One region of the Erwinia sp. INIA01 genome, then DNA from elsewhere that is predicted to be linked to it. Evidence: riboswitches for the same ligand, from Rfam matches in the RefSeq annotation. Region 1 holds a riboswitch; each other region holds the start of a gene.
The links. A riboswitch is a leader RNA that binds a small molecule or an ion and turns the genes downstream of it on or off. The one in region 1 is predicted to bind thiamine pyrophosphate.

Region 1 (7,882 bases):
AATACCGTCGATAATCAGCCGACCGCTGGCCTGCGCAAAGAAAATGCCCGGTTTGAAACCGTGTTCGCGCCACTCCAGCACGTTGCTGCTGCCGCGCCCCAGACGCAGCGGAATGCCGTAGCGATCGGCATGTTTTTGCAGCACGCGCAGGTCAAACTGCACTACGTTCCAGCCGATCAGCACGTCGGGATCGTGGCGGGCAAACCAGTTGTTGAGTTTCTCCAGCAGCTGTGGACGGCTGGAAACGTATTCCAGATTAAAATCGATACTGCTGGCATCGCCGTTCGCCGGGCCGAGCATATACACATCGCGCTGGCCGCAGCCCTCCAGGCCGATGCAGTAAAGCTCGCCGTGCTGGGTGGTTTCGATATCCAGCGATACCCATTTCAGCGGCGGGCGATAGTCGGGGTGAGGTTTTAAGCGGGTGTTCACCAGTCTGGCTCCGGCGGGCTGGCCGCTGAACCAGACGGCGGCAGTGATAAACCGTTCCATCAAAAAACGTTCCGGGGGGCGGACATCGGCTTCGAAAAGGACAATGCCGTTTTCACGCAGCAGTTTTTCCAGTTTCTGCAGCTGGCGATACTGTTTGCAGTACAGACCGACCACCGGACGCTGGCGGAAATCTTTCAGGCTCAGGGGGGCAAAGCGCCAGTCGCGTTCGCCGGCCAGCAGCGCACTGGCGGCAGCCTGCTGTTCAGCGGGGAGAAAGGCCACCGACTCCTGCGGCGGCAGCACCACGCACTGCGGGCCGCTGTCGGTTGCCAGCCACAGGGTAATTTCGCTGCCTGAGGGCGTATCCCGCCAGTGGCGGGTTAACAGAAATCCTGCTTGTGCGTTATTCACCCTGACCTCGTTATGCTGTTCATTAGACAATAATAGCATGTTTATTTATACAGTGTTCATTAGGCGGCTACCTGAATTCTCGTCGCTATGCATTCGTATACAAATCTCGCCTTGACGCTTTTTAACTCTCTCAGGACAATCCGAGGTCCTGAAAATCGTTTTGGAACATTATGGAAGCCTGGCTGCAACACATCATTACTCAATCGCTGGCGTGGTCGCTGCTGGCCGTTGGGCTGGTGACCTTTTTAGAATCTCTGGCGCTGGTGGGGCTGCTGCTTCCCGGCACCGTGCTGATGGCTTCCTTTGGCGCGCTGATTGGCAGCGGGCAGGTGGCGCTGTATCCCGCCTGGCTGGCGGGGATTATTGGCTGCCTGCTGGGGGACTGGATCTCGTACTTTATCGGCTGGCAGTTTAAGGGGCCGCTGCACCGCTGGTCGTTTATCAAACGGCACCAAAAATTAATGGATAAAACCGAGCATGCCCTGCACGAGCACAGCATGTTTACCATTATCGTCGGGCGATTTATCGGACCGACGCGACCGCTGATCCCGCTGGTTGCCGGCATGCTTGAGCTGCCGGTGCGCAAGTTTTTACCGCCGAACATCATCGGCTGCCTGCTGTGGCCACCGCTTTATCTGCTGCCGGGTATTCTTGCCGGGGTGGCGATTGACGTGCCGAAAGATGCCAGCAGCGGCCTGTTTAAATGGCTGCTGTTGCTGGTGGCTATCGTTGTGTGGCTGGGCTTCTGGCTGAGCTGGCGCTGGCTGCGGGCGAAAAAGCAGCACGACTGGGCCACTCCTTATCTGCCTGCATCACGTCTGCGCTGGCTGGCTCCGTTCATGCTGGTTCTGGCTATCGGCAGCTTTATTGCCATTCAGTTCCATCCGCTGATGCCGGTGTTCCGCCATCTGCTGTGGCAGGTTTTCTTCTGAGTGTTACGGGGGTTAACGGCGTTTGATCCCCAAAATCTCCGCTTCATCGACTTCGCCCTGCTGTAACTGTACGGTGCTGCCGTCCCAGTAAACTCTGCCGTCCACAATCAGCAGGCTGCGCGGCGCGATGCGCGCCGCATCTTCAATACTGTGTGACACCATCAGCAGCGTGATATTGCGCTCGTTGCATACTTCATCCACCAGTTCCAGCATCTCCTTACGCAGCGCCGGGTCGAGCGCGGAAAAGGGCTCGTCCAGCAGCAGGATCGGCTGTTGCCTGACCAGGCAGCGGGCGAGAGCCGCACGCTGGCGCTGGCCGCCGGAGAGCTGATGCGGCAATCTTTGCAGCTGTTCTTCCAGCCCGACGCGGCGGGTAATCTCCTGAAGAGCCTGTTTTTGCTGGTGGCTCAGCTTCAGGCCCGGATGCAGCCCCAGCCCGATGTTTTGCGCAACCGTTAAATGTGGGAAGAGATTGTTCTCCTGAAACAGCATCGATATCGGGCGTCTGGCCGGGGGAGAATCACGATGATCCTGACCATCCAGCAGCAGGCTGCCGCTGCTGGCAGGCAGAAAACCGGCAATCAGGCTCAGCAGCGTGCTTTTACCCGCGCCGCTGGGGCCAAGGATCGCCAGTCGCTCACCCGCCTGTGCGCTGAAGGTAAAGCGCATTGGCAGATGGTTATAGAGGTAGGTCAGGTTAGTCAGGCTTAGCATGGCGCCCCGGCAGTTTTTCAATCAGGGTGAATAACAGGAAGCAGAGCAGCAGCAGTAGCAGCGCGGTGACCGCCCCTTCGCTGCTGCGGTATGAGCCAATCTGCTGATGAAGATAAAACGGCAGCGTGCGGAAACTTTCATTACCGAACAGCGCCACCACGCCAAAATCACCAATCGACAGCACGCAGGCAAACGCCAGCGCCTGGGCCAGCGGCCGCTTCAGCGCGCGCAGCTCTATCAGCTTCAGGCGGTTCCAGCCGCGAATATCCAACGAAAGGCACAGGCGGTTATAGCGTTCGGCAATGTCGCGCAGCGGGTTTTCCAGCACCTTCATCGCGTAGGGAATGGCCATCAGTGCGTTAGTAAAAATCACAATGCCGTCCGCCGACTGCGGCAGGCCGACCGTGGCGTTGAGCAACAGGAAAAAACCGGTCGCCAGTACGATACCCGGCATGGCGAGGATCAGCATTCCGCTCAGTTCCAGCGTCTGCCCCCAGCGGGGATGCTGGCGCAGACGCAGCTCGCGGCTGCTCCACAGTAGCATCACCGTCAGTATCACGCTCAGCACCCCTGCACCCAGCGCAATGCGCAGTGAGGTAAAGGTGGCCTGCCAGAGCGCGGGCTGAATCAATACGCCGCTCAGCCCCTGGCGCAGCCCGTCAACAACGACCGCCAGCAGCGGCGGCAGGATCAGCAGCAGCGCCAGCGTAATCGTCAGACCGTCCAGCAGTCGGGCGCAGCGGCTGTCTTCCGGGTTTCGCCAGCCGCCAAGGCTGTCGCTTCCCGCGGGCATGGCTTTGTTGAGACGCTGGCTGAGCAGTACCAGGCCCAGACAGCAGCACATTTGCAGCAGCGCCAGGAGCGCCGCTCTGCCGGGATCGTAATCAAAGCTTAGCGCCTGGAAAATGGCCAGTTCGATAGTGGTGGCGCGTGGCCCGCCGCCCAGCGACAGTACGGTGGCAAAGCTGGCGAAGCAGAGCATGAAAATCAGTGCACCGGCGGGCAGAATCTGGCGACGCAGCCACGTCCACTCCACAATACGAAAGTGCGTCCAGCCTCGCAGACCAAGCTGTGCCGCAAGCTGGCGCTGCTCGCCGGGGATTTGCTGTAGCGCCTGTAGCAGCAGTCGACTGGCCAGCGGCAGGTTAAAGAAGATATGGGCCAGCAGAATGCCCTGTAGACCGTAGGGGGTAAAAGTATAGCTGATGCCGATCAGTGAACAAAATTCCGCCAGCCAGCCGCTGCGGCCATACACGCTGAGGATGCCGAAGACGGCAACCAGCACCGGCAGTACCAGCGTCATGGCGCACAGGCGTAACAGGGTGCTGCGGCCGGGAAAGCGACGGCGATAGAGCGCGCGCGCCAGCGGGATGGCGGGCAGCACCGACAGCAGGGCAGAAAGCAGCGCCTGCCAGAACGAAAAGCGCAGCACGTGCCAGAGATAGCTGTCCGAGATGAGGCTGCGCCAGTCGCTCTCCGGCGCGTTAAACCACAGCGACAGGAATGCCAGCAGGGCGATCCCGGCCAGCATTATCGCCGTCAGACCGCCCGGGATCAGCCAGCCGGGGATCAGCGGCTGACGGCGCGTTGCCATTCACCGATCCACTGACTGCGCTGGCTGGCAACGTCCTGCGGGCTGTACTGCAGCGTCGTCGCCGGAACGGTGAGCGTGTCAAAACCGGCAGGCAGGGTAGTTTTGATCGCCGGATACATCCAGTTGCCGGTAGCAATGGTGTTCTGGAAAGCCGGTGTCAGCAGGAATTGCATAAACTCCTGCGCCAGCTTCGGCTGTTTGCTGGCCTTGAGCTGACCGGCTACTTCCACCTGCAGATAGTGGCCTTCGCTGAAGTTGGCGGCGGCGTACTGGTCTTTCTTCTCTTCAATCAGGTGGTAGGCGGGGGAGGTGGTGTAGCTCAGCACCATATCGCTTTCGCCTTTCAGGAACAGGCCGTAGGCTTCGCTCCAGCCCTTGGTGACGGTGACGGTTTTCTGTGCCAGTTTCTGCCAGGCTGCCGGAGCCTGTTCGCCATACACCTTCTGCATCCACAGCAGCAGACCCAGGCCCGGCGTGCTGGTGCGCGGATCTTCATAAATCACTTTGAGCGGACGATCGCTCTCAACCAGCTCCTTCAGACTTTTCGGCGGGTTTTGCAGGCGGGTTTTGTCGTAAACGAAGGCAAACCAGCCGTAGTCAAAGGGCACAAAGGTGCTGTTTTTCCAGCCGCCGGGAACGCTGCTGCTGTCGGTATTGACCTGGCTGGCGGCGAACAGACCGGTTTTTTCGGCCGCATCCAGCAGGTTGTTGTCCAGACCCAGCACCACGTCGGCCTGGCTGTTCTTACCCTCCATCCGCAGACGGTTGAGCAGCGAAACGCCATCCGCCAGCGCGACGAACTTCAGCTCGCAGTTGCACTGTGCCTCAAAGGCTTTTTTGACCGCCGGACCGGGGCCCCAGTCGGCGGAGAACGAATCGTAGGTATAGACGGTCAGTACGTCTTTCGCGGCAGCGGCGGGCAGCGAGAACAGCACCAGCAGAGGTAAGATTTTTTTTAGCACTTTGCGTTCCTTGAAAAGAAGATGCGCAAAGGATCTGAGCAGACAGCACTCTCAAATCCCTACGCCGGTATGAGCCGGATCAGGTTCGACGGGTTTTCTCTCAGCGGTATCACTCTGCTGCCGGGCAACCGGGTTATCCGCACCCCGTTGAGAACGGCTTATTCTAGAGAGTTCACTCCGCTAACGAAAGCACTCATGCCTCATCCGGTGGCGCAAACCAGGCGGATTTGAAATCGAACCAGCCCAGGGTGTTCATTCTTACGCCGCGCATGCTGCGCTGGCCGTGCAGTTGCAGCCAGTGGTGGAACAGCGGGTGCAGATAATGATTGTCGATCAGCTGCTTGCTCCACTCGGCCAGCGGCAGCTTCTGCTCCCGCCACTGCTGCGCATCCTGCTGCCAGTCGATGGGAATGCAGTGATGCATCAGTGGAACTTCATACAGCAGCGAGAACAGCGAGAAATCCAGCGGTAACGTAAAGTTGGCGCTGCCCAGCCAGATATCACTGTCGGCGTTTCCCTGATGCCAGCTCTCGTAGTCCAGTTCCTGGGTTATCAGCTCCACGCCGTGCGCGGCAAGAATGGGGCCCAGAGCGTTGGCGATGCCCTGGTGTTCAATCTGATCGCTGTACCAGGTAATGGTCAGCGAATCCAACCCTTCGGGTTTATCGGTCATCTCCATATCGTGGCGATGGTGCCAGCGCGGCAGCAGGCCCCATGCCGGGAACCAGTAACGCTGATAGGCAATCCCGCTGTGGTTGAGCAGGGTAATCGGGTTGAAGATTGAACTCAGCCAGCGGCGAACGGCCTCGTTACGGCCCAGTTCGGAGCGCTGGTCAAACAGCAGGAAATAGCAGCCTTCTTCGAGACGGCTCTCCTGCGGCTGCTCGTCGGTATCGTCGCTTTGCAGCTTCACGCCCGAGTAAACCAGCTCATCGCTGATTTCCGGTAGCACCCAGATATTGACCTCATCAATCAATGCGCGGTAGCCAAAATAGTCGTCGAAGGCGCTGATACGCAGCTGGCTTTGTTGATTGTGCTCGACGGCATAGGGGCCGGTTCCCGTTGGCTGGCGGGCGAAATTGCGAATAAACGGCCACTCTTTTGGCAGGATCATCGCGCTGACGCTGGCCAGCAGCCACGGAAGCCAGCTGTCGGTATGTTTGAGGTGAATGTCCAGCGTCCACGGCGCATTGGATTCAATACGTTCGAAGTGGCTGAATAACGGTTGCTCCTTTAAGCGCTGCAGGCTGGTGATAACGTCTGCCATATCCAGTTCGCGACCGTGGTGGAAGCGAATGGCCGGGCGCAGAAAGAATCGCCAGTGCAGTGGGCTCAGCTGTTGCCAGTGGTGGGCGATATCCGGTTCAGCTTCCCCGTTTTCCTCATTTATTCGCGCCAGACCGCTGAAAATCTGGCGGGCCAGATGGGTTTCCGATCGCCGCAGCGGCGTGCCTGGCAGCAGGTTAAGCAGTGGGCGATAGTAAAGTACGCGGAGGATATGTTTGCCCTGGCGGAAACTGCGTCCGAGATGGGAAAGCAGCATCTGCCGCACGCGGTTTTTATCCCCCACTAACTGCACCAGCTGGTCGATACGGTCCTGTTCCAGCAGATCCTCAGCACGCTGCTGCTGTAGGGCCAATCCGGTGTAGAGAAAGCTGAGCCGTGAACGCTTGCCGCGCCCGGCTTCCGCCTGCCACTCCAGCCAGCCCGCCTCCTGCATGGCATTCAGCAGATTGCGCATATGGCGCCGCGAGCAGCTGAGCCGTACTGCCAGATCGTTAAGCGTGGTTTCCTGCGGCTGGCCGTCGCAGTATTGCCAGAGCCGGATAAATTGCTGCTGCAAGCGCGGTGAGGACATAAAAGAGGAACTCCGTAGTGAAAGCGGTCAGTTTTTCCTGCCGTATATTACGGCGATAATGGCAGCAGATGGAAGAGCGGGAGGCACTCTACGGAGTGGCGCTTGGCCATCTTTAGTGGCTGAGGTCACTGATTTCTGAGTATGGTGCTGTTCACCAGCCAGCGGGCAAAAATGTCGCTGGCTTTTTTCGTCGTTTCTCTTCTAAGCTTTTGCATTATTTCTCCCTTTTTTATGCCAGTGAGGCATTGCTATGAAATCGCTGTTGGCGCGTCATCGTTTTAATCCGGTCTATCTGGCGTTTATGGCGATTACGTTTATGGTCGGCATTGCCGGTGCGCTACAGGCACCGACGCTCAGCCTGTTCCTCAGCCGTGAAGTCGACGTGCGGCCGTTCTGGGTGGGGCTGTTCTACACGGTGAATGCAGTGGCGGGGATTGTGGTCAGCCTGCTGCTGGCGAAGCGTTCCGATAATCGCGGCGATCGCCGTATGCTGATTTTGTTTTGCTGCGCCATTGCCGTGGCAAACGCCGTGCTGTTTGCGTTTAATCGCCATTATCTGACGCTGATTACGCTGGGCGTGATGCTGTCCGCCATTGCCAGCGTGGCGATGCCGCAGATTTTTGCTCTGGCGCGGGAGTATGCCGACAGTTCGGCACGCGAGGCGGTGATGTTCAGTTCGGTGATGCGTGCGCAGATGTCGCTGGCGTGGGTCATCGGGCCGCCGCTCTCCTTCTCGCTGGTTCTGAATTTCGGTTTCACTCTGATGTTCGGCATCGCCGCGCTGCTGTTTGTAGTCTGCATGGCGATGATCTGGTTTACCCTGCCGTCGGTGCCCCGAGCGCTGCCGACTACGGCGATGCCGGTGGCTGAGGTTAGCGGATTGAAGAACACCGATGTGCGGCTGCTGTTTATCGCTTCGGTGCTGATGTGGTCCTGCAACAGTATGTACATTATTGATATGCCGCTGTATATCAGCAGC
Region 2 (7,882 bases), on a different contig from region 1:
ACTATTGCGGTGGTGCGCTACCGCGACGGCTCGGTGATTGATGTCGTTCGTCAGGTCAGGGAGTGAATCATGCCGCTATATATCACCTCGGCCACCCGCGCCGTTATCACCGTGGAGCAGCTGCTGACCAGCCGGGATGCACGCCGCGCACGTCAGCAGGAATGGCTGGCGCACGATGCCAGTACGTTAATTTCCTTCACCGTTCTGGCACCGGGATCGGTAAAAGACAGCCCGCTCACACGGCACATTTTCAATCGCGGCCTGCGGGCGTTACGGCAGTTGCTGGAAGCGTCCGGCTGGGAAATTAACCGCCAGCGCTGCGTTGCGCTACCCAGCGGCCCGGAAGGTCTGCTGGCGGTTAACGCGCCCGCCGAACGGGTGAAGCGCGCGCTGATCGATCTCGAGCAGGCTTCGCCGCTGGGCAGGCTGTGGGATTTTGACGTGCTCACGCCGCAGGGAACCCTTCTGTCGCGCAAAGACTTCGGCCTGCCTCCCCGCACCTGTCTGCTGTGTCAGCAGGAGGCCTCGGTGTGCGCCCGCAATCGCGCACATCCGGTGACCGACCTGCTCCGCCAGATGGACGCGCTGCTCCAGAAGGCTGATGCCATTAACCATCATTAAATCCCTGATAGAGGATCGATTATGTCCATTGCGAAAGATAAGATATGGAAATCTCTGGCACCGCTGGTTGTTCTCGCCATTATGCTGCTGATCCCGGTGCCTGATGGCATGCCGCCGCAGGCCTGGCACTATTTTGCGGTATTTGTGGCGATGATTGTTGGGATGATTCTTGAGCCCATCCCGGCAACCGCGATCAGTTTTATCGCCGTAACCATTTGCGTTATCGGCAGTCACTACGTGTTGTTTGATGCCGCCGAGCTGGCAGATCCGGAATTTAACGCCGGTAAACAGGCGCTGAAATGGGGTTTAGCGGGCTTTTCCAGCTCGACGGTCTGGCTGGTGTTCGGCGCATTTATCTTCGCGCTGGGCTATGAAGTTACCGGTCTGGGCCGACGTATCGCACTGTTTATGGTTAAGTTTATGGGTAAGCGCACGCTGACGCTGGGCTACGCCATCGTGATCATCGACATTATGCTGGCACCGTTTACCCCTTCCAATACCGCACGCACCGGCGGCACGGTGTTCCCGGTGATCAAAAACCTGCCGCCGCTGTTTAAATCATTCCCCAACGATCCCTCGTCAAAGCGCATCGGCGGCTACCTGATGTGGATGATGGTGATAGGCACCAGTCTCAGCTCATCGATGTTTATTACTGGTGCCGCGCCTAACGTGCTGGGCCTGGAGTTTGTGGGTAAAATTGCCGGTATTCATATCAGCTGGCTGCAGTGGTTCCTCAGCTTCCTGCCGGTGGGGATTATCCTGCTGATCGTGGCACCCTGGCTGTCCTATATTCTTTATAAGCCAGAGATCACCCACAGCGAGGAAGTCTCAAACTGGGCGGGTGGCGCGCTAAAAGAGATGGGTCGCCTGACGCGCCAGGAGATGACGCTGATTGGTCTGGTGCTGCTGAGTCTGTCTTTGTGGGTATTTGGCGGCAAAATTATTAACGCCACGGCGGTCGGCCTGCTGGCGGTATCCCTGATGCTGGCGCTGCACGTGGTTCCGTGGAAGGACATCACTAAATATCACAGCGCCTGGAATACGCTGGTTAACCTCGCCACGCTGGTGGTGATGGCGAATGGCCTGACCCGCTCCGGCTTTATCGACTGGTTTGCCAACACCATGAGTCGCCATCTGGAGGGATTCTCCCCCAGCGGTACGGTGGTGGCGCTGGTGCTGGTGTTCTATTTTGCCCACTATCTGTTTGCCAGCCTGTCTGCCCACACCGCCACCATGCTGCCGATGATCCTTGCCGTGGGGAAAGGTATTCCCGGCGTGCCGATGGAGCACCTGTGTATCCTGCTGGTGCTGTCGATTGGTATTATGGGCTGCCTGACGCCGTATGCCACCGGTCCCGGCGTGATTATCTACGGCTGCGGCTACGTTAAGTCGAAAGATTACTGGCGGCTGGGTGCGATATTCGGCGTGGTATTTATTTCGCTACTGCTGCTGGTCGGCTGGCCAATTCTGGCACTGTGGAGCTGATTTTCGGGGCAGTTTTTTGGGGCAGACTGCACTGGCTTTCTGCCCCTTCTTTATGACGCTCCGGATGCCCGAGTTTCTCGGGCAACTCGTATTGACATTACCCTGCTTTCAGCGTGATTTACGCATAAGCCGCATCAAAAAATGCCTTCTCCAGCCCCACCGCACGGCGGAAAAGATCCTCACACTGCGAGGCTTCTGCTGGCCCAACACGATCCAGTTCCTCACGGATAAATGCCACAAACGCGTTGAAATCCGGATTATCATGCAGCGTAACCCACTCGGCGTAGACGAAATTCTCCGGCAGCGGTCGGGCAGCGTGAGTCGCCCAGTCATAATACAGCCATTCAGCTACGTTCAGCACGGTAAGGATCGCCGCATAGCTGCGGGTGGCTGCCGCTTCACGCATGATGGCTTTAAAACCGGCCGTCGGAGCGGTATCCGGCTGTTCGTTACGTAGCTGCTCACTGACGCCCAGCGCGATAAACGAACGCAGGAAATAGGTGTTTTCTTCGGAGGAAACCATCCCGGCAAAGCGGCCAAAACGCAGGCGTGCTTCGGTGGTATCCGCACTGGCCATTGCCGCGCCAACCAGGATCAGGAAGCTGTCGAGGAAGCGGTGATCCTGAATCAGATAATTGATCATCACACGGTCGTCAACGGTGCCAGTCACCAGCTCCTCAACGAAACGGTGATTAACGGCCGCCGACCAGGTTGGCAGATTTTGGTTACGCAGGATTTCGGTAAAACGTTCGGTCATCGTGTTGTCCTGTAAAGTAAAGACAGCGCGACTGAATGTGGATACTCTGGCCGTCTCGATCGGAGGCAGGCAAAAGTCAGACAGGTTGCGCCATCCCTTCGCCGGCATTATCCGGATCAGGTATTAAGGGTCTTCGCACCGTTGCAAGTGCAAACTCTCAGCCCGCTGGTGGGCTCCCCCTGGAAAGGTTCGGCAAGAAACATAACCTGTCAGTTCAGATGTTGTAAACAAAAACTCTAAGACTGAAAAACTTTACAGCGGACGAAATAAAATCAATACGGTATCTTTGCGAGGTCATCTTCACTCAAACCGGTTATCTTCATCACCGTGATCGGGTCCAGTCCATTGCGCAGCATCATTCGCGCAATTTTCAGCGTAGCTGAACGTTCGCCGCGCTGCTCCCCGAGCAGAATCCCTTTTTTCATTCCTTTCTTTTCAAGCTGCTCTGCAAGAGTCATTAGCTGATCCTTATGCGACGGCACGCGCTGTGCCAGTTTACGGATAAAAACCTCTGCATCGGACAATTCCGCCGAGTGCGCAAAATAGTTTACCAGCGTAACCAACTGCTGTCCCGTCATGTGTTTTGCCAAAATCAGGGTTGCCAATCGATCCAACAGCCCGGTGAGATCGCGCTGATGGATATGTTTTTCATGTCTGAAAAATTACCGAATAAGGCACAACGGCATAGACATAATTCTGAGTATTGCCTCGCATAAATAAATGTAAATTATATGCAATAACCAGTATGTCTTAATAAAAAATCGAATTTACCCGCCTCGGCATTTTTGGTTTAAAAAATTGACCTGCACTGGAACATACTCACCTCGTTTATAACTTAAATATAGAAACTCAGACACTATCCTCTCGAGTTATTTCAACAATCAAAACCCGCATTGCTAATAAACGAGCACTAAATAGCGAAAAATAATTCACACTCAAGGCATCAAAACCGATGAAAAATGGCCAGGGAAAGACCAAAAATCACACCAAATGTTCGACCACATCCCGGCTATGCCGCTGGACCAGCGGGGTCGTTGCCTGTGTGGCTGTGGCTGCCGTGCTTGCCTGGTTAGCCACTCTTATCATCCCCAAACCTGGCTATCCCAACGCTAAAATATCCTTACCGATGGATGAACAACAGGTTGCACGTGGTGAATATCTGGCTCGCGTGGGTGACTGTGTTGCCTGTCATACGGCCCCCGGTAAACCGGCGTTTAGTGGCGGTTTACCCATCGCCTCCCCGATTGGTGGCATGATCCCGCCGAACATCACGCCGGATAAGAAAACCGGTATTGGTAACTATTCGTTTGGCGACTTTGAACGTGCGGTCAGATACGGCATTGCTCCTTCAGATGACACGCTATACCCCGCCATGCCGTGGACCTCTTACTCGCGTATTACTGACAACGACATGGCAGCGCTTTATGCCTATTTCATGCACGGTGTTACGCCTGTCGCGGCTCCCCGCGAGCACAACACCATTCCCTGGCCGCTCTCGATGCGCTGGCCCATGACCTGGTGGCGCTGGCTTTTTGCACCAAAACCACTGCCGCCGGGTCCGTTGCCGAAAGAACCGGTTGCGCTCGGTGCTTATTATGTCACCGGCCTCGGCCACTGCGGTGCCTGCCATACGCCCCGCGCCATCACGCTGCAGGAAGTCGTTTTTGATAACAGCAAAGGCACCCAGTACTTGTCCGGCGGTCAGGTCATTGATGGCTATTCGGTGCCCTCACTACGCGGCGAGCAGCGTTCAGGGCTGGGGCAAACTCACGCTGATGAAATCGTTGCGCTACTGAAAACCGGCCGTTCAGATAAAACCGCCACTTTCGGCCCGATGTCCGATGTTGTCACCCACTCCACACAATATATGTCGGACAGCGATCTCTCGGCCATCGCCGCTTATCTGCGCTCGTTACAGCCGAATATCATACAGGATAAGCCCTATTACGATTTAACAACCCTGAATCAGTTATCGCGAGGAGAGGCATTAAGCCCCGGAGCAAAACAGTATTTATCCCACTGCGAAGGCTGCCATTTATCTAACGGACTGGGCTACAAAAATAAATTCCCGGCGCTGGCGTTAAATACCATGGTCAATAATCCCGACCCGGCCAGCTTAATAAAAATTGTGCTGGAAGGCGCAACCAATGCCGAAACAAAACACAACGACACGCTTTATTCCATGCCCGCTTATGCCGATTCACTCAGCGACGGAAATATCGCCGACATATTGAATTTCATTCGTTCGTCATGGGGCAATCAGGCCCCTGAAGTGTCCGCTTCAGCGGTGGCCGAGGTGCGGCAAAATATAACAACACGCAACGCTAACAGCGTACGCGACTAATGAGAACTGACGGAGTGGGTATGAAAAACAGCAATCGCCGCTTACTGATATGGCTTTTCCTGACCAGCATGGCGATTTTCGCTGCGCCGCAGGCACTGGCGATGTCGGATGGCACGGATGGTAAAAGCCAGGAATTTGCGCAGCCCGAAACGGCCAGCCGCTGCATGAGCTGCCATGGTCCGGGCGGTATAAGCCAGAATCCGGAGTGGCCCAATCTGGCCGGGCAAAAAGCACCCTATTTACGCAGTCAGCTCCAGGCCTTTCGTGACGGCAGCCGTAAAAACGGCATGATGCAGAACGTTGTGAACGGTCTGACGGACACAGATATCAGCCAACTTTCTCATTACTTTAGCCAGTTGCCTTCCGCCAACCCGTAATCTGACAAGGAGCTTTTGTGCAGACGTTATTACTGGCACGCAGACATTTCCTCAAGGCCGCAGCTGCCGTTGGCATACTGTTTTCAGGCCTGCTTCGCCCGGTCACCAGTTTTGCTGCCGGCAGCGATCCTGTTCGACCAAAAGGCTTCAAGGGGCCCTTTATCAGCCACGCCGACCCGCGCTATTTCCGCTGGTTCTGGGCGATGACCTGGTACAATAAAAAGCCGAAACGATTCCCTGATGTGATTGCTCAGCCGCTGGACGCTGAAGATATAAAAATCCTGCTGATCTATGCAAAGCAGACGGGGCGTCGGGTTGCACTGCGCAGCTCCGGGCATAACATCACGCTGGCCCCGTTACGTAACGGCGCAGTGACCATCGACATGTCGCGTTTTAACAGTATTGAGCTGGACCCGCAGACCAAAACCGCCTGGGCCGGGCCCGGGGTTCTTAGTCAGGAATTGAACGAAGCCACCTTTGATAAAGGGCTGGTATTCCCAGGGGCGCATACCGGATTCGTTACCCTCGGTGGATTTCTGTTAGGCGGTGGCATGGGCTGGAATATGCCCGCCTATGGTATGGCGTGTGGGTCGATTCTGGCGGCAGAGGTGATGTTAGCGGACGGCTCGATCGTCATGGCCTCGCCCGAAGAAAACCCGGATCTCTACTGGGCGATGCGCGGCGTTGGCCCGGGATTTTTCGCCGTAGTATTGCGCTACAGACTAAAGCTGCACGATGCGCCCACCGCGATTATGAACAGTTTTTACTTTCCCGTTACGGACCTGCGCCCCGCGCTGGATGAAATCATGACGCTGCTGCCGGCCAATGCGAAGCGTTCGGAGATCCTCGGCGCGCTGGGCAAGTTCTCCCCGCCGGGTACACCGCCGTCAGAACAGCGCTGGCATCTGGCGCTTAACGTGATTTCATTTGGCAGTACGGAGGCGGAAGCACGGGAAGTGGCCGACATTTTTAATAACAGCAAACTCCCGGATTTGTGCACCCTGCAAAGCGTGCATAATCGCTCCCTGACCTATCTGGATCTGTTCCAGGCGCTGGGCGCAACGGATGCCTACAGCACCAGCAGAACCAGCGAAACGGCCTTTTTCACCGATCGGCCAGAGCTGGCGCTGCCGGTTGTTGCCGAACTGCTGGAAAACGAAGCCGTTGATTCGCGTTCGTTTGGTTTTTCGGTGATTGATACCAATCCGACGGTGCCGGAACCGTGCAGTTTTACCTACTGGGCACCGCACTATATCTCCTGGTATCTGATCGGCTCAACGGAAGAAGAAATTGAGGCGAACAGGAAGCTGATGCTGAAACTCAACGCGGCGATCAAACCGTACGCGAAAGGTTACTACATTAATGAAATCGATTTGGATGTCGCCCCGGAGATGGTGAATCAGTGTTTTTCTGCCGAGAAATGGCAGAAGCTGAATCAGGTCCGGGAAATGTACGATCCGGAAAAACGCTTTTACAGCTATATCAAACAGGAAAAGGACGGGGTTGTTGTCTCTGACATGTGAGGTACAGGAGGCAGTCTGCGCATGCTTTGCGCGTCAATTGCGTCATACGCCAACAGATAATGGCTCATTGGTAATCAGTCATCAATTTTTGATTTCTTAGTTTGGCTTTGAAAAAGTCACTTTGACCTTTATCCAGGCAGCCATTGCGCGCAAGTGCACAATGGCTGGCCATAGTACGGTTACCTGCTGTTCTGTTCCGCATCCCGGCACGGTACTTCCGCCAGCAGCAGCGAAAAATCTTTTAGCGTGCGTTCCAGTGCCCCGTCGTTATTTAGCGTCAAGCACCCTGCCGAGATCGGCTCTGCCGCACGCTGCATCCGACGGGCAATTTCGCTTTCGTCCTCGCGTCCGCGCTGGCGCAGCCGCTTTGCCAGCACCTCCGGCGAAACCTGCAGGCACACCGGCAGCAGACGGTCGCCGTAGCGCTGCTGTGCAATCGCCAGATGGCGGCGCGAACCGTTGACCACCACGTCCAGTCCACTGGCCAGCCACAGATCGATCTCGCTACCCAGCGCGTAGTAAAACTGGTGCGCCTGCCACTCAATGGCAAACATGCCGAACTCGCTGCGGCGCAGGAACTCATGCTCGCTGAGCGCAATATGATTTTCCCCTCCGGCAGAGGCGCTGCGGGTAATATAGCGGTGCGCCACTACCACCCGATCGGGAGCGCTTTCGCGCAGTGCCAGCAGCAGGCTGTCCTTGCCGGAGCCGGATGCCCCCATCAGCCAGATTAACCGCGCCATCAGAACACCATCCGGCCTTTCGCCCAGACGTT
Region 3 (7,882 bases), on a different contig from region 1:
ATTTAATAAGATATATTAGGAAATAGCACTCTGAGTTAAATAAAGACTATTTCTTTCATCGGGAATTTAAAGCGAAAAACGGAGTCAATTGAAAACTATTCCTTGTTACGAGCTTAAAATCTTCCACGCAGTGAATCATATTAGAATTCACCGCAGAGATAAACCTAAAGGTCCTTATATCTGGATAGCAGTCAATCCCCCGGCCGCACCAAACGGCAAACCAGGGGAAACAGAGTGGGAAGTACTAATGCATTAAATTGTTAATCAGTCGTGAATTTCACTCATCATCAGCACGGCATAATGCCACTGTATCCTCGATTAAACGTCGTGCGATAGTGCCTGCTGGCGGCAACAGCGGTAAAGCATCATACCGATACCAACCCGCATCCAGCAGTTCTTTAGGATCAATGTTGATTTCGCCCGCATCATAGTCGGCCATAAAGGCCATCATCAGCGACTGTGGAAATGGCCACGGCTGAGATGAAACATATCGCAGATTTTTAACCTTAATTGCCGCCTCTTCCATCACTTCGCGCGCTACCGTCTGCTCCAGCGTCTCACCGACTTCAGCAAAGCCCGCTAGCACAGTATAAATGCCGTTACGATGGCGGGTATGCTGGGCCAGCAGGATCTTATCTTCACGGCGAATGGCAACAATGATACAGGGAGCAATTTGCGGATAGTAACGCTGCCGACAGTGGCTGCACAGGCAGGCCCATTCGGTTTTGCTATGATGCATCTCGTGGCCGCAATAGCCACACCAGCGGTGCGACCGGTAAAACTCTGCCAACTGTATACCCCGACCAGCCAGCTGGAATAAACCGGTCTCCTGATCGAGTAGCTGACGCAGCGATCCGGTATCACGCGTGCGGTTTTCGCAGATCAACCACACCGTTTCCCCCTGCCATTCGCCGATAGGCGATCCTTTTGATCCCGTCAAGCCGAATGATTCGGCAGATCCTCGAGGAATTTCGCCTTTTGGTAACCAAATTTTATGTTCGTGGCTGACAACCCACCAGCCAGTGTCTACGCTTGATATTTGACGTTCCATAACTTGCTTATCATCCTCAGCTCAAAGACTGGTTTGAGGTCAGGCATTAAAAATAAAACTCACGGAGATGAACATGCTTAACCAGTTAGAAAATCTGGCCGCGCGGGTTGGCGGCTGTAGTGAACTGGTCGATTTCTGTTTACACGCCCGTAAGCAGCTGCTGATTGCCTATTATCAAATGGCCGGTTTAAAGCCTAACAAGGAATCGTTGACGGCGCTCGATGAAAATGCGCTGGATAATTTTTGCCAGAATCTGGTGGACTATCTCTCTACCGGCCATTTCACGGCTTACGAACGTTTCATTAAAGAGCTGGAAGGAACGGAACAGCTGGCGCAGGCGGCATTAATTTATCCATCCTTACGTGCCAATACCGACCACATTATGCAGATTTATGATACGTATCTGGAAAAGGCCATCGAAACAGATGATGCGGTAGATTTCCAGCAAACGCTTTCCCTGGTCGGCGAAGTGCTGGCTGAACGTTTCGTGCTGGAAGATAAATTTATCAAGCTGGCTCTGGAAAAAGTTGCTGAAAATCAGATAACTAAAGATGTAGCGCCTCTTGCGCCTTCCGCCTGATTCGTTATCAGATTGTGAATTACTTGTAGTTTCCAATTAGCCCCTTTATGCTGAAGGGGCTATTTAGTTTGAGCAAAAAACGTTTTGTTCTGACTTAAAACTGATTTTCTGACAACAAAGTCTGAAAATCAGAGAGTATTTCTTGTCGGAGTGCCCCATGGGGCTGAGACCGTTAATTCGGGATCCGCGGAACCTGTTCAGGTTAACACCTGCGAAGGGAACAAGAGTAAAATCGTCTGCGATGATGCGAAATAAAATGTTTCACATCGTTCAAATTACTCCCGCCTCCAGGCAAGCAACTTTCCCTAATATTTCAGGAATTTGCTATGTCTACCGTTGAAAAACTTCTCGTTGAGAAAAAAACCAATCGCCGTGAGCAGCGCGCTGAAGCTCAGCAGTTTATCGATTCTCTGCAAGGCACGGCCTTCCCCAATTCAAAACGTATTTATCTGACCGGCTCCCGGGACGATATCCGCGTGCCAATGCGCGAAATCCAGCTTAGTCCAACCGTGATTGGGGGCAGCAAAGATAACCCGACGCTGGAAGAGAATGAGCCGGTGCCTGTGTACGACACGGCTGGCCCCTACGGCGATCCGGCAGCGGCTATCGATGTGCATCGCGGCATCGACAAGTTGCGCAGCACATGGATTCACCAGCGTGCCGATACGGAAGAAATTACTGAACTCAGCTCGGTCTACACCCAACAGCGGCTGGCCGATGAAGGCCTGGATCATCTGCGTTTCGAGAACCTTCCTCGTCCACGCCGCGCACTGGCAGGCCGCTGCGTTACTCAAATGCATTACGCGCGCCTGGGCGTGATCACCCCGGAAATGGAATATATCGCCATCCGCGAGAATATGGGCCGTGAACGTATTCGCGGTGAAATCCTTCTGCAACAGCATCCGGGCAACAGCTTCGGCGCCAGCCTGCCTGAAAATATCAGCGCAGAGTTTGTGCGCCAGGAAGTCGCCGCCGGGCGGGCGATCATTCCGGCCAATATTAACCATCCGGAATCAGAACCGATGATCATTGGGCGTAACTTCCTGGTGAAGATCAACGCCAATATCGGCAACTCCGCGGTCAGCTCTTCGATTGAGGAGGAAGTTGAAAAACTGGTGTGGTCTGCACGCTGGGGCGCCGACACGGTGATGGATCTTTCTACCGGTCGCTATATCCATGAAACGCGTGAATGGATACTGCGTAACAGCCCTGTACCGATTGGCACCGTGCCAATCTACCAGGCGCTGGAGAAGGTTAATGGCGTAGCAGAAGATCTTAACTGGGAAATTTTCCGCGATACGCTGCTGGAACAGGCAGAGCAAGGCGTTGACTACTTCACCATTCATGCCGGCGTGTTGCTGCGTTACGTACCGATGACCGCTAAAAGGCTGACCGGCATTGTTTCGCGCGGCGGATCGATCATGGCGAAATGGTGCCTGTCGCACCATAAAGAGAGTTTCCTCTACCTGCATTTCCGCGAGATTTGTGAAATCTGTGCCGCCTATGATGTTTCCCTCTCACTCGGGGACGGCCTGCGCCCGGGTTCGATTCAGGATGCTAACGACGAAGCACAGTTCTCCGAACTACATACGCTGGGAGAGCTAACCAAAATTGCCTGGGAATATGATGTGCAGGTGATGATTGAGGGACCCGGGCACGTGCCAATGCAGATGATCCGCCGTAATATGACCGAGCAGCTGGAACATTGCCATGAAGCACCGTTTTATACGCTCGGCCCGCTGACCACCGACATCGCTCCCGGCTATGACCACTTTACGTCCGGGATTGGTGCAGCGATGATCGGTTGGTTTGGCTGCGCGATGCTGTGCTATGTGACGCCGAAAGAGCATCTTGGATTGCCTAACAAAGAAGATGTTAAACAGGGGCTGATTACCTATAAGATCGCCGCACATGCTGCCGATCTCGCAAAAGGCCATCCCGGCGCGCAGATCCGTGATAATGCGATGTCGAAAGCACGCTTTGAGTTTCGCTGGGAAGATCAGTTTAATCTTGCCCTCGATCCGCATACCGCCCGCGCCTATCATGATGAAACCCTGCCGCAGGAATCCGGCAAGGTGGCGCACTTCTGCTCAATGTGCGGGCCGAAGTTCTGTTCAATGAAGATCACCCAGGAAGTGCGCGAGTACGCCGCGCGCCAGCAAGCCCAGGCCATGCCGATTGAGATAGGTATGGCGCAGATGTCTGATGAATTCCGCAATCGCGGCGGTGAGCTGTATCACCGCGCCGATGCGCTTAAAACCGAGGAAAATGTATGAGTCGTGGTCCTTTTCCCGCTACCGACGCCCGGCTTGGGCTTTATCCGGTGGTGGAAACCGTTGAGTGGATTGTCCGCCTGCTGGATTTTGGTGTGCGCACTATACAACTGCGCATTAAAGATCGTCAGGATGATGAAGTAGAGCAGCAGATCGCTGAAGCGATTGCCCTCGGCAAACGTTACCAGGCAAGGTTGTTTATCAATGACTACTGGCGTCTGGCGATCAAATATCAGGCGTATGGCGTTCATCTGGGTCAGGAAGACCTGGATATCGCCGACCTTGATGCGATTCACGCTGCAGGACTGCGGCTGGGACTGTCTACTCACGATGATGCCGAGCTGGATCGGGCGCTGGCCGTAGAACCGTCCTACATCGCTTTGGGCCACGTTTTTCCAACGCAGACCAAAGATATGCCTTCTGCGCCACAGGGGTTAGCGGAACTGGCTCGGCATATTCAACGCCTGCAGGGTGTCTCTACTGTCGCTATTGGCGGTATCAGCATCGATCGCGTCCCGGCCGTGCTGGCAACCGGTGTCGGCAGCGTGGCCGTGGTCAGTGCCATCACCAAAGCGGAAGACTGGCAGGCGGCAACTCGCCAGCTGCTGGATCTGATTGAATCCCCGGAAGGCGCTGCACAATAAAATGTAATGTGTCGTAACGCCGGCAAACTGTCATGAAGCAACGCCGCAGACTCAGTCTCTGCGGCTTTTCACCTCTGTATACCCCGCTATAGTGGCGGGGCTGACGACAGTTTCGCCGTCAGCCAGGGTCAGCGCTGTTCCTTCCCGCTGGCCCTGCCTTCTCCCCAATCGTTACTGGCCGTCGTCAGCTCATGTACCGGTGAGCAGGATTGCATGGCCCGCTCTACGGCAGCGCCAAGAATCGCCAGCGCCCGCTCGGTTTTATCCGTACAGGTTTGGGCATAGCTCAACCGCAGGCAGTTGCGATACTTACCCGAAGCGGAGAACAACGAACCGACGGCGATTTGGATTTTTGAATCCCGCAGTTCAGCATTGAGCCGGTGTGAATCAAACGCTTCCGGTAACTCAACCCAGATCAGGAACCCCCCCTGGGGACGTGTGACACAAATACCGCAGGGAAAATGCTGACGTACCAGGCGAGTAAATATTTCCAGGTTTCGCTGATAGGTGATACGCATCCGCCGCAGGTGCGGCTGATAGTAGCCCTGGCTTATAAATCCGGCGACCGCCATCTGCGTCAGCGTTGTTGTTGACCCGGTAACGATGTATTTCATATGCAGTACCCGGTCAAAATAGCGCCCCGGTACCACCCAGCCTACCCGTAGTCCCGGGGCCAGTATTTTTGAGAACGAGCTGCAGAGCAGCACCCGTCCGTCGGTATCCAGCGACTTGATGGTTATCGGGCGCGGGTAGTCAAAGGCCAGCTCACCGTAAACATCATCCTCAATGATTGCTGCGTCAAAACGCTGTGCCAGCGTGACCAGTGCGCGCTTGCGGTGCTCCGGCATAATAAATCCCAGCGGGTTATTACAGTTTGGCACCACCACCACGGCCTTGATCGGCCATTGTTCAAAGGCCAGCTCCAGCGCTTCAAGGCTGATGCCCGTTGAAGAGTCGGTGGGGATCTCTATCGCACGGATGCCAAATCCACGCAGGGTTTGCATGATGCCGTGAAACGTCGGCGATTCAACGGCGATAATATCGCCATGCTGACAGACCGCCCGTATCGATATCGACAGGGCTTCATGGCAGCCGGTAGTAATCACGATGTCATCCGCGCCCAGCTGGCAGCCGCTGTCGATCATCAGGCGTGCAATCTGTTCACGCAGCTCCGGAAGACCATACAGCGTGTCATAGCCCAACAGGCGTTCATCCTGCTGTTGTGCAACCCGGCTTATGGCTTTCCATAACGGTTTCAGCGTTGGCTGCCCAACGTCCGGCATGCCACTACCCAGTTGAAGGGTTTGCTCATCGGAACGGGCTTCAAGCAGATGCAATACGGCATCCCACTGGGTGATCTCAACCGGCCGCTGTACCGGGCGGGTAATCGCCGGAACCGGCGGTGCTGCTTTGCGCGGGGTAACAAAATATCCCGAACGAGACTGGGGGGTGATCAGCTGCCTTTCTTCCAGCAGGTAGTAGGCCTGCTGCACCGTGCTGATGCTGACACCATGTTCGCTGCTCAGGGTGCGTACTGACGGAAGCCGTTCTCCTGCCTGATAAAGGCCTTGCTCGATACGCTGGGCCAACAGATCGGCCAGATATTGGTAACGCGTCATTGTATCCCCCTTATCGCCACTTCTGGATGAAAACCAGTACAGATTAGCGTCTTTATGACCATTCAGTCAGCGTATCACGCCATCTGTATGTCAATAAAACATTATTTCTGCATCTGTATCATTGATGTCATCCGCGACAAAATAGCATTCAGACACCGGGCATTGAGGGGCAGATGATGGAGTTTCATGAAAACAGAGCAGCAAAACCGTTCAGTTGGGGTTTGATCAAAGCGATCTTCATTATTCCTTATCACCACTGGCAGCGGCAGCGCATGCGGGCATGTACCAGAAAAATTCTCTCCCAGCTGAGCGATGCGCAGCTGAAGGATATCGGGCTGACCTGCCATGATGTCCGGCACTATAAGTGATGTGGCTTGGGCGGATTTCGCGCCCGCGGCAACGGAGACGTCCTGCCTCCGTTGCTCTTTTTTTATTACCCAGGATAGTGGCCCACGGGATCGCCGTCTGCACGGCATTGCATAACGGCTCAATGCTGTGACGCAGATGAAAAACTGCCATCGCAGCAGGAAGACAGGCAGCTGTAGCTGACCAGACTCTACGCTTTCCCACCATACTTCCCACTGCTATATCGACCACATTCGGCAATACGCTAATCGCGAACCAGAAAGCACAGGGTTGCCGCTTTCAGATCCACATTCAAATCATCGTCATATCCCTGTCGACTTTTTATGGGCGAAAAAAAACCTCGCCGAAGCGAGGTTTTTTACTATGCCACAGGTGGTTGACGATTAATCGTCATTACCACCCAGACCTGCGTTCAGCAGTTCTGCCAGGCTGGCAGACGCTTCATCAGCAGTCACCTGAGGTACAACTGGTGCTTCACCAGCTGCACGGCGGCGCATACGATCCTGATGATAAGCGTAACCAGTACCGGCTGGGATCAGACGGCCTACAATTACGTTCTCTTTCAGGCCGCGCAGTTCGTCACGTTTGCCCGCAACGGCTGCTTCGGTCAGTACGCGCGTAGTTTCCTGGAACGAGGCCGCAGAAATGAAGGACTCGGTTGCCAGAGACGCCTTGGTGATACCCAGCAGGTCGCGTGCAAATGTTGCAGCGATTTTGCCGTTGGATTCCAGCTCGCGGTTAGAGATCTTAACGCGAGAGAATTCAACCTGCTCACCGTCGAGGAAGTCGGAGCTTCCTGCGCTCTCGATAGTTGCTTTACGCAGCATCTGACGAACGATGACTTCGATGTGCTTATCGTTAATCTTAACGCCCTGCAGACGGTAAACTTCCTGCACTTCGTTAGTGATGTAACGGGTAACCGCATGAACGCCACGCAGACGCAGAATGTCATGTGGAGACTCTGGGCCATCGGAAACAACGTCACCGCGCTCAACACGTTCACCTTCGAACACGTTCAGCTGACGCCATTTCGGAATCATCTCTTCGTACGGATCGCTACCATCGATTGGCGTGATCACCAGACGACGCTTACCTTTGGTTTCTTTACCGAACGAGATGATGCCGCTGATCTCAGCCAGGATTGCCGGCTCTTTCGGACGACGGGCTTCGAACAGGTCAGCAACGCGTGGCAGACCACCGGTGATGTCCTTGGTACCGCCTGATTCCTGAGGAACACGCGCCAGGGTGTCACCTGAACTGATCTTGATGCCATCTTCCAGCTGAACAATCGCTTTACCCGGCAGGAAGTACTGAGCTGGCATATCAGAGCCAGGGATCATTACGTCGTT
Region 4 (7,882 bases), on a different contig from region 1:
GGCATAGGCGGGCCTGACAGGTCATGGTGATGCAGGTGATTAAGCAAGAAGCGTGCCGGGGAAGGATACGTGGGTTTCCTGAAATGCTGGTTAGGCTGCTCGATAGACACTCGGTTTTTCAGCCGACTAGTTGCCTCATAGTTGCTCCGTGCTTCAGCGGACTGCCTGCTCTCCCGCGCGGGCCTTCACTGATAGCCCTGTGGATCAGCTGCCTGGTTGCTCCCCCGGTCGGGCGGTCCTCGCGCCGCTACGCGGTGCCTTCACTGCGGTCGTCAGCCTGTCGGACCGCCAGAGACGGGCCGTCCATGGCCCGGCTCTGACTTTCCCCCGCGTCCATGCGGGTGAATCCTGGCTTCCTCGCTCCGTTCAGCGCTGTGGATTGCCCGCTCGGGGGAGCAACCAGTCTGCTTTTGGCTTAAGCGTTGTCTGAAAGACAGACCTGGCTTCCTCGCTCCGTTCAGCGCTGTGGATTGCCCGCACGGGGGAGCAGCCAGTCTGCTTTTGGCTTAAGCGTTGTCTGTTGAGGAAACATGGCTTTCGTGCTTTATGCCACGTTTGCGGATGATTGGAACGTTGTGCTGGCAGTTTCTAACAGCCCGCACAGTGCAAGAAAAGAGGGGCGGCCTCGGGGGCTGGCGGGTAATCCACAGCGCCGAGGTGGAGGCATTACGCCAGGAGAAGGCAGCAGGGACGCTGCCATCAGGTCGGGTTTGAACAGGGATGTTCAATCCTGGCCGATCCGTCGGCGGAACGCCGGAAACGAGGGCACCGCCACGCGGCGCGAGGACCGGCCGCCAGCCACCGAGGCCGCCCCTTTTCCACCGCCCCCATCGCGATAAAAACGCCAAACCACCCACAACATATTCATCCATGGCCCGGCTCTGGCTTTTTTCCGCACCCTGCGGATGGTTAAGGTTCTCTGGTCGTTTAACAGAAACCCCGTGTTTCCAATAACTGGCAGCTTTTAACAGCCCGCACAATGCAAGAAAAGAGGAGCGGCCTCGGTGGCTGGCGGGTAATCCACAGCGCCGAGGTGGAGGCATTACGCCAGGAGAAGGCAGCAGGGACGCTGCCATCAGGCCAGGTTTGAACAGGGATGTTCAATCCTGGCCGGTCCGTCGGCGAAATGCCGGAATCGAGGGAAACGCCACGCGGCGCGAGGACCTCCCGCCAGCCACCGAGGCCGCCCCTATTCCACCGCCCCATCGCGATAAAAACGCCAAACCACCCGCAAGATATTCATCCATGGCCAGGCTCTGGCTTTCTTCCGTGCCCTGCGGATGCCCCCTGGCTTCATCGCTCCATTGCTGGTTAACGCAGCCAGGCAATGCAGGGAAGCCAGCTGGCTAAAAAAACGGTAGAGCTACACTTATCTATATTGACAACATGACGGGTAACCTATTTTGCGCGTACTTATCGTGATAACGCTTCTGGCGCTGGCAGCCTGGTGGAGCCTTCCCTGGTTAAAATCTCATCTTCCTGCACAGTGGAACCCCTTTATTCCACTGGATGTGACCGACCCGCCGGGCTGGATAACCCGTTATAAATTGCAGAAGTTGAAAGGCGATCCGCAAGCCTGTCTGGCGGTATTGCAGCGCGCCAGTGCGCAGGGACTGGTCAGTTTTCGTGAAGAGCCACAGCCCAAAGGAGAATGCACTATCGCGCAGCCCATTCGCATCAGCAAATTTGGCCCGGTGTCACTGAGCAGCAGTTTTCTGGCGAGTTGCCCCATGGCCGTCGCCAGCACAATGTATGTCACACGCAGTCACCAATTATTGCAGCAGTCGGAGCTAGCAAGCCCGCTGCGGCGTATTGAACATGTTGGCAGCTTTGCCTGTCGCAATATTTATCATCGTGAGCAGGGGCGGCGCAGCGAACATGCCACCGCAGAGGCCTGGGATATCACCGCTTTTCAACTGGCTAACGGGCGCTGGTTGCGGGTAGCGAAAAACTGGCAAGAGCCTGCCAGCGAGTCAGCCGCACTGCATATACTCTGGCGCAATGGATGTGCCAGCTTTGGTAATGCGCTGGGGCCTGACTATAACGCGGCTCACGCTTCACATTTTCATCTTGGCATGCACGGTATCGGATTTTGTCGCTGACGCGTACGGGCGGATCCGTAAGCGAAATGACGGAACCGAGAGCCCCCTCCCCGCCATTCCTGGCGCGACAAAAACAGGGCAAAAAAAAGCCGCCATCGTCCATCGATAGCGGCTAAATGGTCTCAAAAAGACCTTATTTCACACACACTCAAATCAGACTGTTACCTCTGACTCTTCCAACTCGGCTAACTGCTCGCGCCACAGCGACTGCTCCGGCTGGCCTTCTTTACGCTCGCCGTACAGCTGCGCAATCTGCGTACCGTCGGCAGCGTACAACTCCAGACTGGTCACCACGCCGTCAACCGTCGGTTTGCGGGTGATCCAGCTCTCCGCAATCTCGCTGTCGCGCAGGTGCAGCGTAAACTCTGGATTGAAAATATTCAGCCAGCCGCGCATCGGCTCAACGCGCGCCAGCGGACCGGTAAAGATCTGCACCGCGCCACGGTTCGCCACAAACACCATGATCGGATTGCCGTCCTGCTGTACGCGGTTAAGCAGTGCTTCAACGGCCTGATTGTCGACCCGGCGGGCCAGATCGTCGCTGACGCTGTTAAACGCCTGCTGGCGAGAGAGACGATGGCGGTGCAGGATCATGTAAAACTGATGCACGTCGGTCATGCCGCGCCACTCTTCTTCCAGCCGCGCGCTGTCCACTTCCGTGGCGAACGCCTGCTTCTGGGCGGCAACCACTTCCAGCTCCGGGTTCTCCTCGCGGGCAAACTGTGCAATCAGCTGCTGCCAGGCGGCCATATCGCTGTTTCCGGTGGTGTAAACTTTGTGGATGGCGTCACCCTGCGCATCGAAGAATTGCAGGCTATGGCGCACGCCGCGTGCGGAAGATTCTTCCAGCACAAAGGCGCTGTGCCACTGCTTGAGGAACAGGCGTAAATCGATGCCGCCCGGATTGAGGATCAGGCCCGCGTGGCCGTCCAGTTGCTGATTAACGTAATGGCCCACCTGCTCGTGAACCGCCCAGTCGTTACGCGTAATCGCCTTCAGTTCACCGACCGACGCCAGCGCGCCGAGCAGGGCTTTGGGTTCATCGGCCAGACGGCGGGCATCGTGGCCCACGCGCGCGGCGGCGAGCTGTGCTTCGCTGGTTTCCAGCAGCGCGGCAAGATCGCGGGCATAAAGCTGAGGGTGGTCCGCACGGGCGGCAACATAGCGTGAATAAAGCGACTGCGACATGGTGAGGTTCCTTACAGAATCGGGCATTTGCGCGCAGTATGATCGCCGCCCGCTCAGGGCCACAAGTAAAAACAGGAAACCTGAAAAGAACTTAATAATCCACCCAGGGGCGTGAACGGGCGAGTATCTACCTCAACCCGCAACAGGTAAGGCTCGATGCCGGATTTCCCCCGGCGATAAACCGCCGCAGCATTAAATTTTGTTAAGGCACGCCATGCCGCCGAGTACGAGTGCAGTACAAAGCAAGGAGGCGATGTTTTCCCCTACCCCTCACCAAACCTAAAACAGACTGGCTGCTCCCTCGATCGGTCAATTCGCAGCGCTTTAAATAGCCTGGGAGCAAGGAGTTTGCCGCACAATGTGATGAAATTCAGAGCCGAGCCATGAACGAATCTGTAGTGGGTAGTTTGGCTTTTTTTATCGCTTTATCGCGATGAGAATGGTGAAAAAGGGGTGGCCTCGGTGGCAGGCGGCCGGTCCTCGCGCCGCGTGGCGGTTCCCTCGTTTTCGGCATTTCGCCGACGGACCGGCCAGGATTGAACATCCCTGTTCAAACCCGGCCTGATGGCAGCGTCCCTGCTGCCTTCTCCTGGCGTAATGCCTGCTCCTCGGCGCTGCGGATTACCCGCCAGCCACCAAGGCCCCCCCTCTTTCTTGCATTGTGCGGGCTGTTAAAAGCCGCCAGTTAGAGCAAGCATTGAGTTTCTGTAAATCGTCCAGAAATCACTAACCACCCAAAATTGCACGAAATTCGGGAAAAAAACATTCAATTTGAATATAACTCCGATAAAAACACCCACAAATGCAAACCACCAGCTCCAGCGTTTGAAACATCCGCTGCCAGGTTTAAAAAACGACAACACGGACTTCCCACAGGCAGCACTTAAGTCAAAAGCACACTGGCTGCTCCCCCGGTCAGGTAATACGCAGCACTGAAAGGAGCGAAGAAATCAGATCTGTCTTTCAGACAACACCCAAGCCAAAAGCAGACTGGTTGCTCCCCCGAGCGGGCAATCCGCAGCGCTGAACGAAGCGAGGAAGCCAGGTCTGTCTTTCAGACAACACTCAAGCCAAAAGCAGACTGGTTGCTCCCCTGATCGGGCAATCCGCAGCGCTGAACGGAGCGAGGAAGCCAGGATTCACCCGCATGGACGCGGGGGAAAGTCAGAGCCGGGCCATGGACGGCCCGTCTCTGGCGGTCCGACAGGCTGACGAACGCAGTGAAGGCACCGCGCAGCGGCGCGAGGACCGCCCGACCGGGGGAACAACCAGCCTGCTGGAACACTGAGATTCCGTAAAGCATCCGGTCAAATGGAACGCTGAGCTTCCATAAGTCCCCATCAGTGGACATTTATCATACAAAGCACGAAGCCATGTTTCCTTTACAAACAACTCCTGAGTCAAAAGCAGACTGGCTGTTCCCCCGAGCGGGCAATCCGCAGCGCTGAACGAAGCGAGGAAGCCAGGATTCACCCGCATGGACGCGGGGGAAAGTCAGAGCCGGGCCATGGACGGCCCGTCTCTGACGGTCCGACAGGCTGACGACCGCAGTGAGGGCACCGCGCAGCGGCGCGAGGACCGACCGACCGGGGGAACAACCAGCCTGCTGGAACACGGGCCCCAATCAATCGATTGTAATCAAAAAATAAATATCGTATAACAACCGCCTCCGAGGGGTGTCCTGTAACGGGCTGAGATGGCAGCAATGCCGAACCCTTTGAACCTGATCTGGGTCATGCCAGCGAAGGGACGGGTTGGCAAACACAGATCGGTATTTGCCTCTTCACACCGCCGCCGCACCCCGGATCTCCACCACGATTTTGGAGATCTTATGCCTGCTTCAATGTTCGAATTCGGTCTGTTTGGTCGCCTCCGTCAAAATGCCGGACCGCACTGGGAACACTACGTCGCCCACCCGTTCCTGCAACAGCTGGGTGCCGGTACGCTGCCGGAAATTGCCTTCCGCCGCTACCTGACCCAGGACTATCTGTTCCTCGTCCACTTCGCCCGCGCCTACGCCCTGCTGGTCACCAAATTCCACACCCTGCCGGACATCCGCGCCGCCGCCGGATCGCTGAACAACATCGTCGCCGAACTGCCGCTGCACGTCGGCTACTGCGCCGGATGGGGCCTGAACGAAACGCAGATGGAACACGAGCAGGAAGCCACTGAAACCATCAACTACACCCGCTACGTACTGGATATCGGCCACTCGGGCGATGCGCTGGAACTGCTGGCCGCCCTGCTGCCCTGCGTGGCGGGCTATGCGGAAGTTGGCCTGCGCCTGCTGGCCGACCCGGCCACGGTGATGGAGGGTAATCCTTACGCTTCGTGGATGCAGAACTACAGCGACCAGGGCTATCTGGACGGCGTGAAAGCGGCGATTGAGCTGCTCGACCGCGTGGGCCAGCAGCGCGGTGCCGACGCCCGTTTCGATCGGCTGAGTGAAATCTTCACGACCGCCACCCGGCTGGAAGGCGCCTTCTGGCAGATGGGGCTGAACGCGGTCGACAACCCGGTTAACGCGTGGTGAACGGCGTGATTTCCCGCCCCGGCATAGACATCCGCGATCTGACCCTGCGCTTCGGCGACCGGGTTATCTTTGAGCGGCTGAACTTCCGCATTGAGGGCGGTACCTTCGTCGCCATGCTTGGCGCCAGCGGCGCGGGGAAAACCAGCCTGCTGAAGATTATCGCCGGGCTGGCTAAGGCCACGTCAGGTTCGGTCACCGCCAGCGACGGCCTGCCGGTTCCGGGGCGCATTGCCTATATGGGCCAGCGGGATCTGCTCTATCCGTGGCTGACGGTGCGGGAAAACATCACTCTCGGCCCTCGCCTGCGCGGGGAAAAAGCCGACCTCACCTGGGCGGAGCATCTGCTGGAACAGGTCGGACTGAGCGGCCACGGCGACGACCGCCCTGCCGCGCTCTCCGGGGGGATGCGGCAGCGCGCGGCGATCGCCCGTACGCTGTACGAGCGCCAGCCGATCGTGTTGATGGATGAGCCTTTCTCGGCGCTGGATGCCATCACCCGCGCCACCATCCAGACCCTGGCGGCCGAGCTGCTGGCCGACCATACCGTGCTGTTGATCACCCATGATCCGATGGAGGCCTGCCGCCTCAGCCACCGGCTGCTGGTGCTGTCTCCGCATCCGGCAGGTATTGATGACAGCCATCATATCGGTGGCCTGCCGCCGCGCGCGCCGGATGATGCCGACCTGCTGAAGAGTCAGGCCGAGCTGCTGCAACAGCTGGTGAGGGCCGCAGAATGAGCCATCAACAGGACAGTCGTCTGGCTAAATGGGGCCGCGGGCTGACGGTGTTTATCGGTCTGGTACTGCTGTGGTGGCTGGCTACGCTGAGCAATATTCCGGCGTTTCTGCTGCCGACGCCCGCCGCCGTTGCGCAGGCGCTGTGGGAGGGTCGCGGATTCCTGGCCTACCACTCGCTGGTAACAGCATCGGAGGTGGTCAGCGGCCTGCTGCTCGGGGTTCTGCTCGGCGCACTGCTGGCGCTGAGCATGGTGTTTTCCCCACGCTTACAGCGCTGGCTGATGCCGCTGGTGCTGACCAGTCAGGCGATCCCGGTGTTTGCCCTCGCCCCGCTGCTGGTGCTGTGGTTCGGCTTTGGCATGAGCGCCAAGGTGGCGATGGCGGTGCTGGTGATCTTCTTCCCCGTCACTTCGGCATTCTTTGATGGTCTGCGCCGGGTGAATAACGACTACCTCGATCTGGCCCGCACGATGGGAGCTTCCCCCTGGGCGCTGCTGCGCCACGTGCGGCTGATGGCGGCGCTGCCCGCCTTCGGCACCGGGCTGCGCATGGCGGCCGCCGTGGCCCCCATCGGGGCGATTATCGGCGAATGGGTCGGCTCGGCCGAAGGTCTGGGTTATCTGATGCTCAACGCTAATGCGCGGATGCAGACCGACCAGCTGTTCGCCGCGCTGTTTATTTTGATTCTGATGACGGTGCTGCTCTGGGTTGCCGTCGATAGCCTGCTGCGCCGCCTGATTAACTGGACGGCGGAATAATCACCTGCAAACGACATAACAAGGAATAACAGCAATGAAAAAGAACCTCTGCGCCCTGCTGCTGGGAACGGCCATTGCGGGCCACGCCGCCGCGGCGGAAAACGTCACGCTGATGCTGGACTGGTACGTTAACCCGGACCACGCGCCGATTATCGTTGCCGAGCAGATTGGCGCGTTTGAAGCCGAAGGGCTGGACGTGAAGATCGTGCCGCCGTCCGATCCTTCCCTGCCGCCGCGCCTGGTGGCCGCAAAGAAAGCCGATCTGGCAATCACCTATCAGCCGCAGCTGCACTTCTTCGCCGACCAGGGATTACCGCTGGTACGCGTCGGCACGCTGGTGAATACGCCGCTAAACACGGTGATGACGCTGGATAAAAACATTAAATCGCCTGCCGATCTGAAAGGCAAAAAGGTCGGCTTCTCGGTGACCGGCATTGAAGAAGCCACGCTGGGCACCATGCTCAAGCACGAGGGAATTTCCTCTGCCGATATCACCCCGGTTAACGTCAACTTCCAGCTGACCGGTGCGCTGCTGGCGGGCCAGGTGGATGCGGTGATCGGCGG

Region 2: it holds a riboswitch for thiamine pyrophosphate, as region 1 does, so the genes downstream of both, OMR58_RS11105 (TenA family protein) here and thiB (thiamine ABC transporter substrate binding subunit) in region 1, are expected to answer to the same signal.
Region 3: it holds a riboswitch for thiamine pyrophosphate, as region 1 does, so the genes downstream of both, thiC (phosphomethylpyrimidine synthase ThiC) here and thiB (thiamine ABC transporter substrate binding subunit) in region 1, are expected to answer to the same signal.
Region 4: it holds a riboswitch for thiamine pyrophosphate, as region 1 does, so the genes downstream of both, tenA (thiaminase II) here and thiB (thiamine ABC transporter substrate binding subunit) in region 1, are expected to answer to the same signal.

The regions. Positions count from the first base shown of each region.
Region 1 is NZ_JAPDNC010000007.1:156,320-164,201, reverse strand. Features, by position in the region: gene polB (DNA polymerase II) at 1-843, opposite strand, end outside; gene OMR58_RS14125 (DedA family protein) at 1,014-1,775, shown strand; gene thiQ (thiamine ABC transporter ATP-binding protein ThiQ) at 1,788-2,489, opposite strand; gene thiP (thiamine/thiamine pyrophosphate ABC transporter permease ThiP) at 2,473-4,083, opposite strand; gene thiB (thiamine ABC transporter substrate binding subunit) at 4,059-5,045, opposite strand; TPP riboswitch at 5,084-5,202, opposite strand; gene sgrR (HTH-type transcriptional regulator SgrR) at 5,239-6,903, opposite strand; gene OMR58_RS14100 (MFS transporter) at 7,154-7,882, shown strand, end outside.
Region 2 is NZ_JAPDNC010000005.1:212,791-220,672, forward strand. Features, by position in the region: gene citF (citrate lyase subunit alpha) at 1-66, shown strand, start outside; gene citX (citrate lyase holo-[acyl-carrier protein] synthase) at 70-621, shown strand; gene OMR58_RS11100 (anion permease) at 643-2,106, shown strand; gene OMR58_RS11105 (TenA family protein) at 2,225-2,863, opposite strand; TPP riboswitch at 2,940-3,053, opposite strand; partial or broken gene OMR58_RS11110 (Rpn family recombination-promoting nuclease/putative transposase) at 3,136-3,513, opposite strand; gene OMR58_RS11115 (cytochrome c) at 3,816-5,207, shown strand; gene OMR58_RS11120 (c-type cytochrome) at 5,228-5,584, shown strand; gene OMR58_RS11125 (FAD-binding oxidoreductase) at 5,602-7,107, shown strand; gene phnN (ribose 1,5-bisphosphokinase) at 7,287-7,850, opposite strand; gene phnM (alpha-D-ribose 1-methylphosphonate 5-triphosphate diphosphatase) at 7,850-7,882, opposite strand, start outside.
Region 3 is NZ_JAPDNC010000023.1:11,599-19,480, reverse strand. Features, by position in the region: gene nudC (NAD(+) diphosphatase) at 278-1,051, opposite strand; gene rsd (sigma D regulator) at 1,125-1,631, shown strand; TPP riboswitch at 1,768-1,868, shown strand; gene thiC (phosphomethylpyrimidine synthase ThiC) at 1,958-3,907, shown strand; gene thiE (thiamine phosphate synthase) at 3,904-4,548, shown strand; gene OMR58_RS25200 (aminotransferase-like domain-containing protein) at 4,677-6,167, opposite strand; gene OMR58_RS25195 (DUF1127 domain-containing protein) at 6,341-6,535, shown strand; gene rpoC (DNA-directed RNA polymerase subunit beta') at 6,917-7,882, opposite strand, start outside.
Region 4 is NZ_JAPDNC010000005.1:134,825-142,706, forward strand. Features, by position in the region: gene OMR58_RS10735 (nitrate regulatory protein) at 1-5, opposite strand, end outside; gene OMR58_RS10740 (extensin-like domain-containing protein) at 1,404-2,102, shown strand; gene OMR58_RS10745 (hemin-degrading factor) at 2,256-3,290, opposite strand; gene OMR58_RS10750 (hypothetical protein) at 4,438-4,578, shown strand; TPP riboswitch at 4,953-5,057, shown strand; gene tenA (thiaminase II) at 5,122-5,823, shown strand; gene OMR58_RS10760 (ABC transporter ATP-binding protein) at 5,829-6,560, shown strand; gene OMR58_RS10765 (ABC transporter permease) at 6,557-7,318, shown strand; gene OMR58_RS10770 (ABC transporter substrate-binding protein) at 7,353-7,882, shown strand, end outside.